4 regions of the Rhizobium sp. BE258 genome follow, and region 3 is predicted to be linked to each of the others. Evidence: riboswitches for the same ligand, from Rfam matches in the RefSeq annotation. Region 3 holds a riboswitch; each other region holds the start of a gene.
What was found. A riboswitch is a leader RNA that binds a small molecule or an ion and turns the genes downstream of it on or off. The one in region 3 is predicted to bind thiamine pyrophosphate.
Positions count from the first base shown of each region.

Region 1: linked by a shared signal. The riboswitch ahead of J2X43_RS03410 (ABC transporter permease) and the one ahead of thiB (thiamine ABC transporter substrate binding subunit) in region 3 are both predicted to bind thiamine pyrophosphate.
Region 2: linked by a shared signal. The riboswitch ahead of J2X43_RS12005 (YkoF family thiamine/hydroxymethylpyrimidine-binding protein) and the one ahead of thiB (thiamine ABC transporter substrate binding subunit) in region 3 are both predicted to bind thiamine pyrophosphate.
Region 4: linked by a shared signal. The riboswitch ahead of thiM (hydroxyethylthiazole kinase) and the one ahead of thiB (thiamine ABC transporter substrate binding subunit) in region 3 are both predicted to bind thiamine pyrophosphate.

Region 1 is NZ_JAVDWL010000001.1:731,545-735,182, forward strand. It holds gene J2X43_RS03395 (sugar ABC transporter substrate-binding protein) at 1-313, shown strand, start outside; gene J2X43_RS03400 (hypothetical protein) at 388-633, opposite strand; gene J2X43_RS03405 (outer membrane protein) at 814-1,446, opposite strand; TPP riboswitch at 1,588-1,690, shown strand; gene J2X43_RS03410 (ABC transporter permease) at 1,803-2,543, shown strand; gene J2X43_RS03415 (ABC transporter substrate-binding protein) at 2,577-3,515, shown strand.
Region 2 is NZ_JAVDWL010000003.1:306,692-310,329, forward strand. It holds gene J2X43_RS11995 (ABC transporter ATP-binding protein) at 1-515, opposite strand, end outside; gene J2X43_RS12000 (ABC transporter permease) at 512-1,300, opposite strand; gene J2X43_RS12005 (YkoF family thiamine/hydroxymethylpyrimidine-binding protein) at 1,328-1,936, opposite strand; TPP riboswitch at 1,928-2,038, opposite strand; gene glpK (glycerol kinase GlpK) at 2,179-3,638, shown strand, end outside.
Region 3 is NZ_JAVDWL010000005.1:289,241-292,878, reverse strand. It holds gene thiP (thiamine/thiamine pyrophosphate ABC transporter permease ThiP) at 1-1,207, opposite strand, end outside; gene thiB (thiamine ABC transporter substrate binding subunit) at 1,207-2,229, opposite strand; TPP riboswitch at 2,279-2,393, opposite strand; gene J2X43_RS19705 (MDR family MFS transporter) at 2,448-3,638, opposite strand, start outside.
Region 4 is NZ_JAVDWL010000001.1:969,026-972,663, reverse strand. It holds gene J2X43_RS04545 (ROK family transcriptional regulator) at 1-365, shown strand, start outside; gene J2X43_RS04540 (sugar phosphate isomerase/epimerase) at 400-1,254, shown strand; gene J2X43_RS04535 (sn-glycerol-3-phosphate ABC transporter ATP-binding protein UgpC) at 1,277-2,338, shown strand; TPP riboswitch at 2,380-2,476, shown strand; gene thiM (hydroxyethylthiazole kinase) at 2,530-3,333, shown strand; gene thiE (thiamine phosphate synthase) at 3,330-3,638, shown strand, end outside.

The DNA.
Region 1 (3,638 bases), on a different contig from region 3:
GGGCTTGGAGTTCGATGCCGTTCTTGCCAACAACGACGAGATGGCGCTCGGCGCCATCGCCGCATTGAAGAATGGCGGCGCATCCACGGAGAAGATCATCGTCGCCGGTATCGACGCCACGCCGGAAGCCCTGCAGGCGATGAAGGCGGGCGACCTGAAGGTCACGGTCTTCCAGGATGCCAAGGGTCAGGGCAAGGGTTCGATCGATGCGGCTTTGAAGGCGATCAAGGGCGAAAAGATCGACCGCGAGGTCTGGATCCCGTTCCAACTGGTGACGGAGAAGAACATGGCGGACTTCGAACATCTGAACTGAGGCGCGGCTCGCCTCACGGGCCGCGTCATGAAGGCCACGCAGCGCTGACCCGCTCGTGGCCTTTTCACGCGCTCTCAGGTGGCAGGAAGCGGTTCGCTGATGACGACGAAATTGGCGCAGGAATGCTCGACATTGGCAATGCGGATGCGCAACTCGCGCCGCGATGTCAGCAGGAAGAGAAACACCTTCTTGGCGCGCTGTGCCCGCCGCAGGATCTCTTCGCCGCCAAACAGCAGGCCGTCACGCTCACCGAGTTCGAAGGCCACGTGCTCGCTGTAATTCTCGTCCGTAATGGTGATTGTCCCGAGACCCGACAGCATTGTGAGCATTCCTCATCATGAGGAATGACTTTTGTCGAAGTCCTAATTTAGTGCAACACGGTGTTCCGGTTTTCCACGGGGATGTTGGAACACCTAGAGCGGACTTTTGGAAAACGGCTAGCTTCGCGTCACGCCGTGTGAAGGCGTGCCGTCCGCGATCGCGCATTTCATTCCGTCTCCTCAGAACTTGACGCCGACGCCGATCATGATCGTGTTCTGGTTCAGATCGAAATCACCGCCCGCCGCACCGCCGAAGTTGCCGCTGCCGTAGTCGGTATAGCGATACTCGCCGCGGGCAAAGATGTTCTGGGTGAAGGCGTAGTCGATACCTGCGCCGATCGTCCAGCCGTTCAGCGTGTCGGAAACATCTGAAGCCCCGGTCGGATGACCTTCTGCCCGTGCGATCGCCCAGCCGGCGGTTCCGTAGAGCAGGGCGTTGTCGAAGGCATAGCCGACGCGGGCGCGGACCGAGCCCTGCCATGTCGTCTCGACGGAGCCAAAGGCCGTGTCCTCTTCGTTCCAGTTATGGAGGACATCGCCTTCGACGCCGATCACCCAGTTATTGTCGAACTGGTAGTTGTAGCCGGCAAAGCCGCCCAGGATCCCGCCGTTGGCGTCGACATTGGATGCACCGTCAGGATCGAACGTCGTCCAGCTATAGCCACCCTCGGCACCGATATAAGGGCCCGACCAGGTGAAAACCGGCGTTATTGCCTCCGGTTCAACCGGCGCAGGCGGTGGTGTCAGGTCCGCGGCCTGGGCTGATATTCCCGCCAGCGAAGCAGCAAGAACGGTGAGAATAGCGAATTTCATATTCGGTCTCCCTAAATTGCATGACACTTAGATAGGTAGCCCTGGGCCAAAAGTCTCTAGCCCTTTCGATCACAAATGCCTGGGCGCTGCGCAGGCGGCGGATCCACCATTGACAGTCCTTTGAAAACGCGACAGTTTCCCGCCCATTCCGAGGGGAGCATCTGACGATGCTGAGATGGCGCTGAGCCGGACCCTTGAACCTGATCCGGGTCATGCCGGCGTAGGAACGGAACAAGATGCCGCCGGTATCTCCCTTCGTCTTCGCTTTGCCTGGATCTCCATTGCCGTCTGGAGATCGCTTCGCAATGTCTGTTCTGCTGCGCTCACGCCCCTCAGTTTCCACTGACACCTGAACGATGCGCCCTCTCAACGCTCTCTATGGTGCAGTTTTGCTGCTTGCGATCTGGCAGGTGGTCATCTGGCTGTTTGCGCCGGCGCATTTCATCCTGCCTTCACCGCTGTCGGTCGCTTCGGTCTTTGTGCGGCAGCCGCTGTTCCTGCTGGAGCAGAGCCTGACGACGGCGCTTGAGATCGTGCTGGGATACGTCTGCGGAGCAATCTCAGGTGCGGCGGCGGCCTTCGTGCTGTCGGCCTTTCCGGCCGCCGGGGCGCTGGTCTGGCCGCTGGTGCTGATCCTGCAGGCCTTCCCGGTCTTTGTGCTGGCGCCGATCCTGGTCATTTGGCTCGGCTTCGGCATGGCTTCCAAGGTCGCCATGGCAACGATCATCATCTTTTTTCCCGTCGCTTCGGCTTTTGCCGACGGGCTGCGCAGGACCGAGCGCGATATCCTCGATGCCGTATCGCTGACAAATGCCAGCCACTGGCAGACGCTGGTCCGCATCCGGATGCCGCTTGCCGTTCCGGCACTCGTTTCAGGTCTGAGGATCGCTGCGCCGCTGGCGCCGCTCGGCGCCGTGATCGGCGAATGGGTCGGCGCGTCGGCAGGCCTCGGCTTCGTCATGGTCCAGGCCAATGCGCGCATGCAGACCGACATGGTCTTTGCCGCCATGGCGGTGCTGGCGGCGATGACGCTGATCTGCCGGGTGGTGGTCGACAGGCTCACCTCCGGCTGGACGCCGTGGGCAACCACGCGCTGAACGATTTTCAAACTGCACATTCATGGAGCAAACATGCTGCGTCTGATATCCGCCACCTTCCTTGCCCTTGTGGCGCTCGCTTCGCCGTCGCTTGCCAACCACAAGCTGACAGTGATGCTGGAATGGTTCGTCAACCCCGACCACGCACCGCTGGTCATCGCCGGGCAGAAGGGCCTGTTTGCCGCGCAAGGGCTGGATGTCGAGCTCATCCCGCCTGCCGATCCCTCGGCGGTGCCGCGGCTGATTTCCGCCAAGCAGGCTGATATCGGCATCCATTACCAGCCCAACCTCTACCTCGACCACGAAGCCGGACTGCCGCTGGTGCGGGTCGGCACGCTGGTCGAGACGCCGCTCAACACCGTCACCGTGCTTGCCGATGGACCGATCAAGAGTCTTGCCGATCTGAAGGGCAAGAAGGTCGGCTTTTCCGTCACCGGCTTTGAAGACGCGATGCTGAAGCGGATGCTGGAAAACGCCGGTCTCACGAAAGAAGACGTAGAGCTGGTCAACGTCAATTTCGCCCTGTCGCCATCGCTGATCGCAGGCAAGGTCGATGCCAATGTCGGCGGCTTCCGCAATTTCGAGCTGACGCAGATGAAGCTCGAAGGACATGAGGGCAAGGCGTTCTTTCCAGAAGAAAACGGCGTGCCGCCCTATGACGAGCTGATCTTCGTCACCCATCGCGATTCGATCGCCGATCCGCGGCTGCCACGTTTCCTCGCGGCCGTCGAACAGGCCTCGATCTTCATCACCAACCACCCCAAGGAAGCCTGGCAGCTGTTCGTCAAGGCCTACCCCAATCTCGACGACGAGCTGAACCGCACAGCATTCTTCGACACGCTGCCGCGCTTCGCCAAGCGTCCTGCGGCGCTCGATACCGGCCGCTACCAGCGGTTCGGGACCTTCATGCAGGAGATGGGTCTGGTGAAGACCGCGCCCGATGTTGCGGACCTTGCCGTCGAGGTAAAATAGCCCTGTGGCGGCCCTGCCACGGCGCCGTGCAAATGTCCCCGGCCGTTAACTGAACGTTGTGGCCGGGGCCACGCGTTAACTATTTGTTAACCACGAAGCAGGTACACCGAAGCAATCAAAAAT
Region 2 (3,638 bases), on a different contig from region 3:
ATCTTCAATCGGGTCAGTGCATCCAGCGCGCCGAAGGGTTCGTCGAGCAGCAGGATCGGCCGCTGCTGGACGACGGTGCGCAGCAGGGCGACACGCTGGCGCATGCCGCCGGAGAGTTCATGCGGCCAGCTGCGTTCGAAGCCCTCCAGGCCGAATTCGGCCAGCAGCGGCGTGATTTCGGCGCTCGCGTCTCGTCTCGACATCCCCGCCATCTCCAGGCCGAGCGCCGCGTTGGCGAGCAGCCGCCGCCACGGCATCAGCGCATCGCGCTGCGGCATGAAGGCGAAGGGGCGGGTTTCTGAGTCCAGCGCATTGCCGTTCATGCGGATACTGCCGCCTGTTTTGGCGACGCTTCCGGTCAGAATCCGGAAGAGCGTGGATTTTCCGGCGCCCGACGGGCCGAGGATCGAGACGAATTCGCCCGCGTGAAGCTGCAGTGAAATGCCATCGAGCACGGCGACGGTGCCGAGACGGCAGCTGAGATCCCGGATATCGAGAAGAGGCTGATCGCTCATCGACGGTCGTCCCGGCTGGTGCGGTGCCAGGGCATGGAGAGCCATTCGACCAGCACGGCCAGCGAAAACAGGATGAGTGTCAGCAGCGAACTGACGAGCACGGCGGCAAGCACCAGATCGGCGCGGAAATTGTTCTTGGCGTTGAGGATATAGACGCCGAGCCCGCGGGCGGCGCCTGCATATTCGGCAAAGATCGCGCCGACGACCGCGTAGGTGATCGAGATGCGCAGTCCGGCGAAGAAGTAGGGCAGGGACGCCGGCAGCCGCGCTACGATGAAGCGCTTCCAGCGTGAGGCGCCCATCGAGGCCAGCAGCTCCTCGATCTCCGGTTCGGCTGCCGCATAGCCGAGGGCAAGGGCCACCAGCATCGGAAAGAAGGTGACGAGGGCGACGAGCAGGATTTTCGGCAGCAGCCCGAAGCCGAACCAGAGCACGATCAGCGGCGCGATGGCGACCAGCGGCAATGTCTGGCTGATGACGAAGACCGGCATCAGGGCGGCGCACAGGCGCGGCGCAAAGTCGATGGCGACCGAGAACAGGAACGCGATCGCCAGCGAGAGGCCGAAACCGGAGATCGTCGCCTGCAGCGTCGGCCAGCTGTTGTTCAGCAGCGCTACGCGTTCGACGAATGCCTGGGTGATGACGCGCGATGGCGCAGGCAGCGTCGTCGGCGGCACACCGGCAAGGTCAACATAGGCTTCCCAGATGGCCAGCAGCGCGCTGACCGACAGCACGGCGGGCGCAGAACGCATGGCAAGTTCCGGCAATCGGATGAATCGCGGCATCGGCAGTCTCCTGACGTGAGGCAGCGATCAGACGGCGGATGGGCTGTTGGCGGAGACGGTAAGGTCGATGGTCACATGGCCATTCGGCGGACCGAAGCGGACGAAGGCTTCGTGAATGGTCGCAAAGACCGCACCGGCATCGCCTTTGACGCGGGTGCAGAAATTCTTCGAGCGGTCGAAAACGCCCGAATTCTTCAGGAAGTCGATGCAGCCGTAGATCTCTTCCATGTGATCGCCGGTGCCCATGACATAGAGCGAGAACTGCGCGGCGGCGGTACGGCCGGTGACCGGCGAGGAGGCTACTGCTTCCAGAGCTGACGCCTTGCGCTCGGCAAGCGGCAGGACCGGACCCGAAAGGGCCTCGGTATGGCACATCGGATCGTCAGGCTCGCCGGGGCAGCCGCGGGAGATAGTGGCGCGCAGCACCGCATGGATGCCATCCGCCGAGCCGCTGACATAGAGATCGCGCATCGCCGCGAAGACGACATCGGGCGTGCCGACGATCAGCGTCGAGATGTCGTCGGTCTCGATTCTGAGCTTGTCGCGATAAGGGGCGAGGGCCGGAAGGGCCGAGAGGATGACATCGACGAAACGGTCGGTCATCGGGTAAAGGGAAATTTGTGCGCCAGAAAACATCGCTCGCCTCGCTCCGCTGGTATTATCCAGATCAGCTCAAGAGTTTGAGGCCATGCGGCCGCATCTCAGCCCCGGCTATACGGAGCACCCCTGTCGTTGGTGCCCTTTAAGCATGCGTCGGCTGGCTTGTAAAGCGGCCGATTTACGACGAGGCAAAATTGCGATCGGCTTTCTTTTCTCTTTCGTTTCTACGTCTTAAATGATCTATCTGAAAGCCGCTGAGCTTAGAGGGAGGGGCAGGCATGAGCGGGTATGTTCTGGCGATCGATCAGGGCACGACATCGACGCGGGCGATCGTTTTCGATGGCGAGATGAAGATTGCAGGCGTCGGCCAGAAGGAGTTCACGCAGATCTATCCGCGCTCGGGATGGGTGGAACACGATCCGGAGGAGATCTGGGATTCGGTGGTTTCGACCATCCACATGGCGCTGCGCGAAGCCAGGGTGAAGGCCACTGACATTGCCGCACTCGGGATCACCAACCAGCGCGAAACCGTCGTCGTCTGGGAGCGTGCAACAGGCAAGCCGATCCAGAACGCCATCGTCTGGCAGGACCGCCGCACCGCCAGCTATTGCGAGAACCTGAAACGCCAGGATCTCGAAAAGCTCTTCACCAAGAAGACCGGGCTGATCCTCGATCCGTATTTCTCCGGCACCAAGCTGTCCTGGATGCTGGCCAATGTGAAGGGCGCGCGTGCCCGGGCCGCCAAGGGCGAACTCTGCTCCGGGACAATCGATACCTTCCTGATCTGGCGGCTGACCGGCGGCAAGAGCTTCGTCACCGATGCGACCAACGCCTCGCGGACGCTGATGTACAACATCGCCGACAATAGCTGGGACAAGGACCTGCTGGAGATCCTGCGGGTACCGGCCGCCATGCTGCCGGAGGTCAAGGACTGCTCCGCCGATTTCGGCATCACCGAGAAGTCGCTGTTCGGCGCCGAAATCCCGATCCTAGGCGTTGCCGGCGACCAGCAGGCGGCGACGATCGGCCAGGCCTGCTTCGAGCCCGGCATGATGAAATCCACCTATGGCACCGGCTGCTTCGCGCTGCTGAATACCGGCTCCGACATGGTGCGCTCGAAGAACCGGCTTCTGACCACCATCGCCTACCGGCTGGATGGCGAGACGACCTATGCGCTCGAGGGGTCGATCTTCATTGCCGGAGCTGCGGTGCAGTGGTTGCGCGACGGGCTGGGCATCATCGATTCTGCCGGGGAGACTGGCAAGCTGGCCGAGGGTGCCGATCCCTCGCAGGAGGTCTATCTGGTGCCTGCCTTCACCGGCCTCGGGGCGCCGCACTGGGATCCGAAGGCGCGTGGCGCGATCTTCGGCCTGACGCGCAACAGCGGCCCGTCGGAGCTTGCCCGCGCCGCACTCGAAGCCGTTTGCTACCAGACGCGGGATCTTCTCGATGCGATGCAGAAGGACTGGAAGAACGGCACCGACGATACCGTGCTGCGCGTCGATGGCGGCATGGTCGCCTCCGATTGGACGATGCAGCGGCTGTCCGATCTGCTCGATGCGCCCGTCGACCGGCCGGTGATCCTGGAGACCACCGCGCTGGGGGCTGCGTGGCTGGCCGGCAGCCGGGCGGGTGTCTGGCCGGATCGCAAGACCTTCTCCGCCAAGTGGAAACGCAACAAGCGCTTCGAGCCTGACATGGATGAGAAGACGCGAGCCGCCAAGCTCAAGGGCTGGCG
Region 3 (3,638 bases):
ATGGCCTGAGCGCCATGAACCAGCCGGTCGCAAGCACCACGGGCGGCACCAACAGCACCATTGACGAGGCTCCGCCCATCGCTGCGTAGAGGGCGCGGCTGCCGCGTGTGAAACGCTTGTCCCCGCTGATGGTCTGGCGGGCGCGGATCAGGGCTGCTGATACGACAAGGGCCAATGTGGCGGCGGAAAGGGATATGCCGAAGCTCATCGCTGCGGCTTGCCAGAAGACCGGCTCGCCGACCAGCTTCGGGAGGTCGGCTCTCAGGCCGGCTACCAACACGGAAAGCAATGGCGAAAGCAGAAAAGCCGTAGCGAGGACGAGGAGCAGGCCATCCGACAGTTTTGCCATCGCCATTCTGCCATCGAAACGCATGGAGTGGCGTCCGGCGGTCAGCCCTTCGTCACGGCTGGCGGGGAGAAACGACATGGCGCCGAGGATGAGGCCGGCCAGGGCAATCTGCAGCAAGGACAGAGCTACCGCTCGGCCCGGGTCGAAATCAAAACGCAGCGACTGGTAGATCGCCACCTCGATCGTCGTTGCCGCCGGTCCGCCGCCAAGCGTCAGCACCAGCGTGAAGCTGGTGGCGCAGAGCATGAAGATCAGCCCTGAAATGCCAGGGATCAGGCCGCGGATCGCCGGCCATTCGATGAAACGGAAGACGGCGCGCGGGCGCATGCCGAGATTGCTTGCCATCAGCCAGTATTCGGCGGGCAGGCGCTCCAGTCCTGCAAGCATCAGCCGGCAAGCGAGCGGCAGATTGAAGAAGATGTGGGCGAGGAGGATGCCGGTCAGTCCGTAGATGCTGACGGGTTCGGACAGGCCGAGCTTGAGCAAAGCGGTATTGAGCAGGCCCTGCCGTCCCCAAATGCCAATGAGCCCGAGCGCGCCGATCAGAACGGGCAATCCCATCGGCACGGCCATCAGCCGGATGATCCAGATGCGGCCGGGAAAGTTCGGCTGGCGGGCAAGCGCCCGCGCGACGGGGAGCGCCAGGAGAACTGAGAGCAGCGTGGAGAGAACCGCTTGCAGCAGCGTGAAGCGCAGGACGCGGAGAATGTAGGGATCCGAGATGATCCCGGCGAACGCATCACTGCCGCCGGAAGCAGTCAGCGAGACGGCGGCGATGCCGATGAAAAGCAGGATGGCGGCGAGGCCGATTGCCCCGCCCGCCAGCGCATTTCTCCGTTCCGCAGCCGTCTGCAGCATCAGTTCATGCTCATGGCCGTCAGCCACTCATCGATCCAGGACTTGCGGTTTTTGGCGACATCATCCGGGCTCATCAGGAAGGTCTTGGACGGATTGACCAGCTTGCCGAAGGCATCCGGCAGCGGCGTGGAGGTGGCCGCAACAGGCATCATCCAATTGTTGGTCGGGATCGTGTCCTGGAAACCCGGCGTCACCATGAACTTCAGGAAGTCGCGGGCGAGTTCTTTATCCGGCGCGTTCTTGAGAAGGCCGGCGACTTCGATCTGGATGTAGTGACCTTCGGAGAAGGCGGCGGCCTGATAGCGGTCGGTGTTCTCGGCGACCATGTGATAGGCTGGTGAGGTCGTGTAGGACAATACCATCGGCGCCTCGCCCTTGGTGAACAAGCCATAGGCTTCAGACCAGCCGGGCGTCACCGTCAGGATGCGGCTCTTGAGCTTCGTCCATGCTTCGGGCGCCTTGTCGCCATAGACGGACTTCACCCAGAGCAGCAGGCCAAGGCCGGGCGTCGAGGTGCGCGGATCCTCGATGACGAGCTTTTGCGATGGGTCGCCGTCGATCAGTTCCTGCATGCTTTTCGGCGGGTTCTTGATGGTCTGCGTGTCGTAGATGATGGCGAAGTGGCCATAGTCATAGGGAACGAAGACATCGTCCTTGAAATCGCCCGGTACCTTGAGGTCGCTGGTATCGACGCCGCTTACGTCGAACAGGCCGGTGTCCTTGGCTTCGGTGATCAGGTTGGTATCGATGCCGAGAACGATGTCGGCCTTGGTCGAGGCGCCTTCGAGCTTCAGGCGTGAGAGAAGCGCCACGCCATCGGCGACGCTGACGAAATTGACCGTGCAGGCGCAGGTCTTCTCGAAGGCTTCCTTGACCTTGGGGCCCGGGCCCCATTCCGAGGTGAAGCTCTCGTAGGTGTAAATGGTCAGCGTCTTGTCGGCGGCCTGCGCCGGAGACAGAGTGACTGTTGCGGCAAGGAAAGCCGTGACGAATGATGCGATCAATGGTTTGCGGCCGGGCATGGCGCGCCTCCTCCTAAAAAAGTTGTTTCATGGGGAAAAGGGCGGTGCCTGGTGTCACGCGTCTAATCCCTCCGCCGGTGTTAGCCGGATCAGGTTCCGCGGGTTGGCTTGAAAGCCTCTCAGCCAGATATCCTTGCGGATACAGGGCACCCCGTTAGAGCGTTGGCAGATGTATAGTGATGCAGGCTTTATGACAAGGGCGCAGCGCGCCCTTGCCGCTACTCGGCGGCTTCGGCGGCTGCGGCCGTGTTCTTGGTCTCGCCGTGGCGCGGCAACTGGACCGGTTTCAGCGAAAGCGCTGCAATCAATCCAATCAGAGCAAAGGCGCAGGAGGTCATGAACATCGGCGTGAAGGCGCTGGCATAGGCATCGGCGACAGCCTGGCGGCTGGCTTCCGGGAGGGCTGCCATCATCTTCGGCGTCAGCTGCTCGATATCCGTAACGCCGGGGATGGAAACGCCGACCTTTGCCAGCTGTGAGCCGATGATGGCGCCGTAGATGGAGATGGCGATCGAGGCGCCGCCCATGCGCGACAGCGTGACGGAACCGGTGGCGGCGCCGACATCACGCGCCGGAGCGGCGTTCTGGACGCCGATGACGGGCACCTGCTGCGACAAGCCGATGCCGATGCCGTGCAGCATCATCAGCAGGCCGATGATCGGCAGCGGCGTACCAGCATGGACCTGGGTCAGGAGCGCGAAGGCCACCGCGCTGCAGGAGAGGCTGGCAATGGCGAAGGGCTTGTAGCGTCCGGTGCGCGAGATCATGCGCCCGGCAAAGAGCGAGCCGCAGACGAGGCCGCCGGTCAACATGACGAAGAGCAGGCCGGCATGCGAGGGCGACAGGCCCGTGGTCGTCTGCAGGAACAGCGCGAAGTAATTGGCCATGCCGATAGCGATGCCGCCGCCGGTGATCGACATGATCAGGAGAAGCGGGAAGGTAGGGTTGCGGAACAGCGATAGCGGCACGATCGGTTCGGCGGCGCGGCGCTCGACGAAGACCCAGGCGATGGCGCAAAGCGCGCCGATACCGATGATCCCAAGGCTCTGCGGCGCCAGGATCGAGCCGAACAGCTCGCTGCCATCGGCCATCAGCACGATGCTCGTCGTCGTCATCGCCAGCAGTAGGGCGCCGGCATAATCGATCTTCGGGCGGCGGTGCGGCTTGCGATAGGGCAGCATCAGCGCGAGGCCGATCAAGACAACGAAACCGATCGGCACGTTGACGAGGAAGATCGAGCGCCAGCCGAAGAGATCGCTCATCATGCCGCCGAGAACGGGGCCGATGGCGCTCGAGGCCATCAGCACCAGGCTGGAATAGCTCTGGTAGCGGGCTCGTTCGCGCGGCTCGAAGAGATCGGCATTGACGGCGAAGATCGATACCATGATGCCGCCGCCGCCCAGGCCCTG
Region 4 (3,638 bases), on a different contig from region 3:
TACCGCAGGATCTACTGACGCTCGATACGCGCGGAAAGCGGCTGGTCTCGCAATGGCTGCGGGAGATGAGCGCCCATTTGGCCGTCGCTGTCCGGCATATCGGCATGATCATCGATCCCGACGCCATCCTGGTCGGCGGGCGGCTGCCGATCCGCATGATCGACGAGCTGCTGCGCTATGTACATGAGCATCTCGATGCCGCCGACGCCGCTTTGCCGTCGCTTCACCGCGCCTCGCTTGGCGACGATGCTTCGGCGATCGGTGCTGCGGCCATGCCAATGGCGGCAGCGCTGATGCTAGCGTCGTCAGATGAGGTTCAACGCACGCGTTCACCCCTGAAATACATGGATCGCCTGAACAACTAGAACAGCCGCCGCGGCGGCGCCTGGGAGGATTTTGATGAAGATCGGTTTCTATACGTCGACGTTCAACGACCGGCCGCTGGAAGAAGTGGTCGATTTCGCGGCCTCCGCCGGTTTCGATGCCATCGAGATCGATGTCGGCGGGCATATCAAGACGCCCGACAAGGTCCGCTCTGCCGTGGCACTCGCTCGCGAGCGCAATCTCTACGTCTCCTCCATCACCTATTTCGGCAACCAGCTCGACGCCGACAATGCCAAGCGCAAGGATCTGCGCTCGCGCACCTCGGAATTCGCCCAGGCGATCGGCGAGGCTGGTGTGCCGATCTTTGTGATCTTCCCGGGACGCAACGATGAAGCCAGCGACGAGGCCAATTATGACGACTTCGCCGCCTACACCAACGGCCTGATTGCCGAGACGGCATCGAGCGGCCTGATCTTCGCGATCGAAAACTGGCCAGGGCCGAAGGACAATTTCGTCGGCACGACGCCGAGGGGCTACGACGAGCTGTTCAAGCGCATTCCAGACCGCCGCTTCGGGCTGGAATTCGACCCCTCGCACTTCCTGCGCATCGGCGTCGATCCCTATAAGGCGCTCGAGGACGTCAAGGACCGCATTGCCATCCTCCATGCCAAGGACACCGCGATCGATCCCGCCGTACAGCAGGCCGTCGGCTATCACGGCAAGGGCTGGTGGCAATACAAGCTGCCCGGCCTCGGCCTTCTTGACTGGACGAAATTCCTGCGCCAGGCCGTGAGCTACGGTTTCGACGGCACGATCTCGATCGAGCATGAGGATGCCGCCTACGGCTGGCCGGGCAAGGACCTGGAGGCCCGCAAGGAGGGCGAGCGCGTCGGCCTCGGCTTTCTCAGAAACACCTTGAACACGCTCTGATCGCGGCCTGGGGAGGACGACAATGGCTCATGTTTCCGTGAATAATGCCCGCAAGGACTATGGCGCGTTCAAGGCCATCAAGGGCGTATCGGTCGATATCCGCGACGGCGAGTTCGTGGTTCTCGTCGGACCGTCCGGCTGCGGAAAATCGACGCTGCTCAGGATGATCGCCGGCCTCGAGGGCATTACCGGCGGTGAGATCCAGATCGGCAAGCACATCGTCAACGAGCTGGCACCGAAGGACCGGGACATCGCCATGGTGTTCCAGAACTATGCGCTCTATCCGCATATGACGGTTGCCAAGAACATGAGCTTCTCGCTGCGGCTGAAGCGTATGCCGCGAGAGGAGATAGACAAGCGCGTCGGCAATGCCGCCAAGATTCTCGGCCTCGAAAGCCTGCTCGAACGCTATCCGAAACAGCTCTCCGGCGGCCAGCGCCAGCGTGTTGCCATGGGCCGGGCAATCGTGCGCGACCCGGCCGTCTTCCTCTTCGACGAACCGCTCTCCAATCTCGATGCCAAGCTGCGCGTCCAGATGCGCTCGGAGATCAAGGAACTGCACCAGCGGCTGCAGACGACGACGATCTACGTCACCCACGACCAGATCGAGGCCATGACCATGGCCGACAAGATCGTCGTCATGAAGGACGGCCGCATCGAGCAGTCCGGTTCTCCGCTCGATCTCTACGACCGGCCCAACAACCTGTTCGTCGCGGGCTTCATCGGCTCGCCCGCCATGAACTTCATCAAGGGCAGCATGACGGATGTGGGTTTCCGCACCGAAGACGGCATCATCCTCCCAAGCGACCGCCGTCCGGGCGATGCCGTAACCTACGGCATCCGCCCCGAACATCTCCGGCTCGACCCCGGTGGCATCGAGATCACCACTGTCGTCGTTGAGCCGACGGGATCGGAAACCCTCGTCATCGCCAGACTCGGTACGCAGACCATCAGCTGCGTCTTCCGCGAGCGGATCAGAGCAGCGCCCGGCGATGTCCTGAAGGTTGCGCCCATTCATGATGCCGTTCATCTCTTCGATGAAGGCGAGCAGCGTATCGTCAGCGGCGAGGCCCGGCTGAACTGATAGGGCGTGACAAGCCGCCGATAATTTGCGATGACGAAGGCGTTGAGAGACAGGGGCGTTCGCCGGAAGGCGGGCTGAGAGGTACCCTTTGAACCTGAACCAGATAATGCTGGCGGAGGGAGTCGCTCGAGGCCCTTCGCTTTCGTTCGTCCGGCCTCCGGCGTCTTGCCCCGCCCCACAAGGGACGCAAGATGACGACTTCGAGATCACCCGGACAATTGCTGACCGCGCTGCGCGCCGCGCCGCCGCTCGTTCACTGCATCACCAACTATGTCGCGATGAACATCGCCGCCAATGTCGTGTTGGCCGCGGGCGCCTCGCCCGCCATGGTGCATGCCGAAGAGGAAGCCGGTGAATTCGCGGCGATATCCGGGGCATTGACGATCAATATCGGCACGCTGTCGCCCGCCTGGGTGAGCGGCATGAAACAGGCGGCGAAGGCCGCTGCCCGCAACGGCAAGCCCTGGGTGCTGGATCCGGTCGCCCATTACGCGACGGGCTACCGCCGGGAGAGCGTTGCGGCGCTGCTCGATCTCAATCCGGCAATCATCCGCGGTAATGCTTCCGAGATCATCGCGCTTGCCGGCAGCGAAAGCCGCGGCCAGGGCGTCGACAGCCGCGATCCCGTCGAGCAGGCGGAAGGTGCCGCCCGCAGCATTGCCGCCCAGTATGGTGCTGCCGTTGCGGTCACCGGTCCGATCGATTTCGTCACCGATGGCGCGCGTGCTGTCAGGATCGCCGGCGGCTCGGCCCTCATGCCGCAGATCACCGCGCTCGGCTGCTCGCTGACCTGCCTGACCGGCGCCTTTGCCGCGATTGCGCCCGAGGAGACTTTCGATGCGACAGTCGCAGCGCTGGCAATGTTTGCCGTCGCCGGCGAACAGGCAGCGCTGGAAGCGAAAGGCCCCGGCTCCTTCTCCTGGCGTTTCCTTGATGCGCTCGCGGCACTCGACGGTCCGGGCCTCGACCAGGCGGCAAGGATCAGCCCGGCGTGAAGACCTTCGATCTTTCCCTCTATCTCGTCCTCGATCCGCATCTCTGTGCCGGATACGGGCTTGTCGAAACCGCGCGTGCCGCCGTTGCCGGCGGGGCGACCATCGTGCAACTGCGCGACAAGACGGCGGACACCCGGCAAATGATCGAAACCGGCCGGGCTTTGCAGCATGTGCTCACGGGCAGCAACGCGCTGCTCATCGTCAACGACGATGTCGAGGCGGCGATCGCGCTCGGTGCCGACGGATTGCATATCGGCCAAGATGATCTCGGCGCGATTGAAGCTCGCCGGAAGATCGGGCCGGAC